2 regions of the Caloramator sp. CAR-1 genome follow, and region 2 is predicted to be linked to the other one. Evidence: riboswitches for the same ligand, from Rfam matches in the RefSeq annotation. Region 2 holds a riboswitch; the other holds the start of a gene.
What was found. Region 2 has a riboswitch for cyclic di-AMP ahead of Q3V94_RS03945 (C40 family peptidase). Riboswitches for the same ligand answer to the same signal wherever they lie in the genome.
Positions count from the first base shown of each region.

Region 1: linked by a shared signal. The riboswitch ahead of Q3V94_RS09125 (hypothetical protein) and the one ahead of Q3V94_RS03945 (C40 family peptidase) in region 2 are both predicted to bind cyclic di-AMP.

Region 1 is NZ_JAUONW010000030.1:18,495-21,686, forward strand. It holds gene uvrB (excinuclease ABC subunit UvrB) at 1-1,047, opposite strand, end outside; cyclic di-AMP (ydaO/yuaA leader) riboswitch at 1,324-1,450, shown strand; gene Q3V94_RS09125 (hypothetical protein) at 1,453-2,256, shown strand; gene Q3V94_RS09130 (PRK06851 family protein) at 2,276-3,192, opposite strand, start outside.
Region 2 is NZ_JAUONW010000012.1:45,861-49,052, reverse strand. It holds gene Q3V94_RS03965 (lytic transglycosylase domain-containing protein) at 1-221, shown strand, start outside; tRNA gene Q3V94_RS03960 (tRNA-Leu) at 269-352, shown strand; gene Q3V94_RS03955 (GNAT family N-acetyltransferase) at 546-1,058, shown strand; gene Q3V94_RS03950 (lactate utilization protein) at 1,059-1,700, shown strand; cyclic di-AMP (ydaO/yuaA leader) riboswitch at 1,757-1,889, shown strand; gene Q3V94_RS03945 (C40 family peptidase) at 1,892-2,374, shown strand; gene Q3V94_RS03940 (SPOR domain-containing protein) at 2,523-2,852, shown strand; gene Q3V94_RS03935 (transposase) at 3,003-3,192, opposite strand, start outside.

The sequences.
Region 1 (3,192 bases), on a different contig from region 2:
CATTGCTCTAAGCTGTGGGATAGTAACATGGCTTTCATCTATAAACAAAAGATAATCATCTGGAAAATAGTCTAATAGAGTATATGGCGGCTGTCCAGGTTGTCTTCCATCAAAGTGCCTTGAATAATTTTCTATGCCTGTGCAGTATCCAACTTCCCTTAGCATCTCAATATCATATTTTGTCCTTTGCATTAATCTTTGGGCTTCAAGAAGTTTCCCATTGTCCATAAGTTCTTTATATCTTTCCTCAAGCTCCCTTTCTATCGATTCAATTGCCCTTTCAATTTTTTCCTTTGATGTGGCATAGTGGGATGCCGGATAGATGGAAACGTGATTTCTCTCTGCTAATATTTCTCCAGTTAAGAAATCTATCTCACAAATTCTATCTATCTCATCTCCAAAAAACTCAACCCTTATTGCCTTCTCATTGGAGGATGCTGGAAAAATCTCAACAACATCTCCCCTAACTCTAAAGGTTCCTCTATGAAAATCTATATCATTTCTTTGATATTGAATATCTATAAGTTTTCTAAGAACATCGTCCCTATCCTTTTCCATTCCAACCCTTAATGATAAAACTAAGTTTTTATACTCAAAGGGATCTCCAAGGCCATAAATACATGAAACTGATGCAACTATAATGACATCCCGCCTTTCAAACAAAGCCGATGTTGCCGAGTGTCTTAATTTATCTATCTCATCGTTAATAGATGCATCCTTTTCAATGTAGGTATCGCTTTGGGGAACATAAGCTTCAGGTTGATAATAATCGTAGTAACTAACAAAATATTCAACAGCATTATTAGGGAAAAACTCTCTAAACTCGTTACAAAGCTGTGCAGCAAGGGTTTTATTATGGGCAATAACTAAAGTAGGCTTTTGAACCCTTTCTATTATATTTGCCATAGTAAAAGTCTTACCAGAACCTGTTACCCCTAAAAGAGTCTGACATCTATCTCCCCTTAATATTCCATCAACCAGCTTTTCTATAGCCTCAGGCTGGTCGCCTGTTGGTTTAAATTTTGAAACTATTTTAAATTCACCCATATTTTCACCTCAAGAACAAATGTTCGCAATTTGATTATATTCCTTTATCTTTTTATAGTCAAATATAATTTTACACTAAATATAATTATTAGCAAGTAACAATAATTTCTTGTCGATCAAGCCATCATTTTTATACAAGAATTTACAAATGTAAGTTTTTGTATAATTTTTTACTTTAACATATTCACTTTAAGTTAAAGTTCCACTTGAAGAAAATAATGTAAATATGTTCCATTAATTTCTATTGACAAGCCTCTATAAATAAGGGATAATATAAGAGAAATTTTGCCGAATGTCCTTTTGGACAACGGGGGATTATCCTTTGGGGTGAATCCAATTATTTGGTAGGGACACTCTCTTCCCGAACCCGTCAACTAACCTCGTAGGCATAGAGAGGTGATACAAATGAAAAAGCTCATATCAATCTTACTAATTATTTTGCTAATTTTTAACGGAGAGACATGGACAAGCGTCCAGGCTGCACCTTCTAAAAAGACTTCAAGGGCCGTAAAGAAATCTTCAGCAGACACAACAACGAAAAAAGTTAATAAATCTTCTTCAAAAACAGCTTCAAAGAAAAAGAATACTACTATAAGAAGTAAAACATCAAAAACTAGCAAAACAAAAATAGCCACTTCTAATAAAAAGAAGGCTCCAAAAAAAGTTACAACTAAGTCCACTGCAAAAAAAAGATTATCAACTAAGTCGACAACCAGAAGAATCGTAGCTTCAAGAAGTGCAGCTGGATACGGTGAACTTTTAGATTGGTCAGTAGCAAAGGAAGTATTTTCTATAGGTTCTAAAGCCAGGGTTATAGACCTTTTAACAGGAAAATCCTTTTATGTTATAAGAACATATGGACATTTACATGCCGACGTTGAGGCAGCTTCAAAGGAAGATACCGAAATAATAAAGGACATATGGAATGGATTTTCTTGGGAAAGGCGCCCTGTTATCGTTGAAGTTAATGGAAGAAGAATTGCAGCATCTATGACATCTATGCCCCATGCAGGCGTTGACTCAGCACCAGAAGGAAAAATAGTAAATGGTCGTTCAGGTGGTTACGGCCGTGGAATGAATTTAGATAAAATAAAAGGAAACGGAATGGACGGCCACATTGATATACACTTTTTAAATAGTAGAAGACATAAGGATGGTGCAGTAGACAAAGATCATCAAGAAATGATTAAAAAAGCTGCTGGATTTTAAGAAAATGAGCTCTAAAGGATTAAACCCCTTTAGAGCTCATTGTATTATACATTTCTATCAATGTCTTAGTTATTCTTATCCTTAATGCATTGACGTTATTAAAATCCATTGCATTGATATAATATTTTTCTAGTTCATCGTGGAGCTGTTTAATGTTAGTATAAATCTTCTTAGCTTTATTTATCTCCTCAGCATATTCCCTTTCGATTGCCTTTATTGGGTCTTCATTCTCATGGACGATATTCGTATCAATACAAGTAAACATGTCAACAACCTTATCATCAAGTTCAGGTTCAAAAACATGGGGTGCAGTTCCATCAAGTAGAGCAAAATCTAGTTCTCTAATTATTATCATATCAATGCTTGATGGATCAAAGGCACAATGATAAAATTCAACATCGTAACCTTTATTAAGTGCAGCCTGAGCAATCTTTTTTGTCATTGTTGATTTTCCTGTCCCCGGTCTTCCCTTTACTATATATCTATTTTTAATATCCTGCGTTAAATTGTCATAATAGCATACTTGTCCTTGTGGTGTCATAGCCCCTGCAAACCTGTGCCATTCTTTAGGTTTTTTATGGGTGCAACCTTTAATAACTTCATCAATTAACCTATCAGTGATTTCATTTGCCTTATTAAAATCCATTCCCTTTAAATATTCCTTTTCCCATTTATCGTGAATTGATTTAGCAACTCTTAGATGTTTAAAAAATGCTTTGTATTGATTTTCTATCTCATCAATATAAAATTTTATAATATCCCTTCTACTTCTTAAGTAATCGATATCCCAATACTCGCCAAAATCAAGCAATCTCTCAACTGCCCCAGGATATTTAGGATCAATAACATGGGGTGCAGTTCCATCGACAATTACAACATTGATATCGTTAATTACAATTGCATCAAGTGAATCCTTATCAGCTGAGCAGTGAACAA
Region 2 (3,192 bases):
AATATGGTGTGTTTTATTTTAAAAAGTTATACAACGATTTTGGAAATGATTTAAATTTAGCTCTTGCTGCCTATAATGCCGGGGAAGGAAATGTTAGAAAATGGATGATAAATAATAAGCTCAAAGAAGAGATGTTATTTAAAGAAACAAAACTATACATTAAAAAAGTAAAAAAATATTATATGATTTATAAATGGATTTATCAAAACGAAATTTTATAAAAAGTGTTGACAAAAAAGATTAATTTTGCTAATATATATTGTGTCAAGCGGAGATGGCGGAATCGGCAGACGCGCACGTTTGAGGGGCGTGTGGGTATCCCGTGCGGGTTCAAGTCCCGCTCTCCGCACCAAATTGAACATGTAGGCCTTGTATAACAAGGTCTTTTTTTTTTTTATACCTCAAACAGAATAAATACACATTTTGTCTAATCTAAAGAGCCATATAATAAATGATAAGTTATATTTTTAACAATAATTTTTAAAAGGATTTTACACATTTGTGTTGAATATAAATAAATAGTAAATATTTAAGTAGGTGATAGGTTGTTACATATAAATATTTTCCACAAAAGCATTGTTATTAAAAATGTTTCTTTAGATTCCTTAAAGGATGTTGTGGAATGCATTAATTCTGATGAAAGTAATCTAGAAGCTATTGGAATTAATAAAAAAATTGATTTGGGATTTATAAAAGAAAGGTATATGGAAAGTCTTGTTAATCCTTTAGAATTTTTTTGCGGAATATATCAAGATTTTAAAATGGTGGGAATAATTAAAGGAAGAGTAGAAAAAAAATCTATTCACGAGGCGTGGTTTATGACCTTTATTTTAAAATATGAATTAAGAAATAAAGGATTAGGAACTTATATCCTCGGTCTAGTAGAAGATTATTTAAAAACTATGTATAGTATACAAAGGTTTTGCGTAGTTGTGTCAGAGGAAAACAAAGGCAGTAAAAATTTTTGGCTTAAAAATGGTTATACCATCGAAAGAGTATCAAATTATTTCAAATTAAAAGATAGACCAGTTAATATATTGGTAAAGGGGGTAAAATAAATGAATCAAAATGTAAATTGGTATTTGGAAAAGAAATTAGAAAGGGTAAAACAATCACTTGAAAAAAATAATTATGAAGTTTTTATTGCTGAAGACATAGAAAATGTAAAGGAAATATTAAAGAATATTATTGAAGAGAAGAGCACTGTATCCTTTGGAGGTTCAATGACTCTAATTGACGGAGGAATAATAGAATATCTTAGAAAATGTAATATAACACTGCTAGATAGATATAAAGAAGGCTTAACTCCTGATGATATTGCGGAACTTTACAGAAAATCGTTTTTTGCTGATTATTACATAACAAGTTCAAATGCTATTACTGAGGAAGGATATCTTGTAAATTTAGATGGTAACGGCAATAGAGTTGCGGCAATGATATATGGCCCTAAAAAAGTTATTATTATTGCTGGAATAAATAAAATTGTTAGGGATCTTAATGAAGCATACACAAGAGTTAGAAATTATGCATCTCCAATAAATGCAAAAAGACTATCAAGAAAAACGCCATGTGTTGAGAAAGGGATATGTTTAGATTGTAATTCCCCAGAGAGAATTTGCAATCACTATGTAGTAACTTATAGACAAAACGTAAAGGGAAGGGGAATTATTATCTTAGTAAAACAGGAATTAGGATTTTAATAATTAAATTTTTTTAACATATATTGAACAAATTTTACGCATATTGATATAATAGTTGAGAGATAATGCCGAATCCCAAATGGGTACGGAGGAACCATATTTTGGGGTGAATCTGATAAGTATTATCAGTAGGGAATTCCTTCTTCCCGAACCCGTCAGCTAACTCCGGAGGCATAGGAAGGAGCAGAATAATGAAAAGAAAAAGAATGTTTTTACCAACAATTTTACTTTTAACTGTTTGTTTATTTAATTTTAAAGTCAATGCTAATATTAATGATGCGAGGAATAATCGACAAGCAATATCAAGAGGACCACAGCTGGTTAGTTATGCTAAAAGATTTTTAGGGATAAGATATAAGTGGTCTGGACAATCACCTTCGGGCTTTGACTGCTCAGGTTTCACATCTTATGTTTTTAAATCCTTTGGGATAGAGTTGCCCCACAGTTCTTATGGACAGTTTACGTCAGGACAAAAAATTTTAAAATCACAATTGTTGCCGGGGGATTTAGTGTTTTTTCAAACATCCAAAAGGGGAATATCGCATGTTGGCATTTACATAGGAAATGGTAAGTTTATTCATGCATCGTCTGGTAAGGGATACGTTACTATAACAAGCTTAAGTGAACCCTATTATTCAAAAAGATATAGAGGTGCAGTCAGAATATTAAGATAGAGCAATGCTCTATCTATTTTTCTGTATTAAATTAGGGGTTGAGGGTATGAGATATATTAGGGTCCAATTGGAAGAAAAAAATGATTTTAAGAAAAATATCATAATAATGTTTCTGACTATTTTTATATTTTCAACAATTTTTGCATTTATGATAGATCGAAAAATTATGTTTACTTCTAAAAGGGTTGAAAATCACGATGATATTAAAATAGATACAAATCAAAAGGTAACATTTTATTTAGTCCAATTAGGCTGTTTTAATGAAAGAAAGAATGCTGAAAATTTGGTTAAAGCACTGAATGCTAAAAACGTAACGGCAACTTATGTAGATATTAATGGGAAATATCATGTTATTTCATGGATTGACTATATAAAAGATGGTATAAAAATTTATGAAAACTATTTGATTAATTTAAATTTATCATATATAATAAAAAATGTCGAATTATCAAATAATAATCAGAGATTTCGCATCTAATTTCCAGTAAAGCTTTTTTCTTTATAGGAAATTAGATTTTTTCTATTTTATTGAAATTTTGGAAGGGAAAAAGGCCGTAGGCCATGTATATAGATACACCTTCCCCCTCCCCATCATAATGAAAAGCTGTATTTCCAATTTTATTATCGACTATGCAGTGTTAAAAATTGGATTAATCCAATTCATAATTATCAACATTTCATCTTTCAAATCTTCTATTATATTTATCTGCAAAAGCCTTTTTTCTCTGAATCCTCGAATGTTTCTAAAAAAGTATAATTGGGTTAAGTTAAAGGCTATTATCATGAATCCAACTATAGCCTCTATGCCCGTAGGGCTA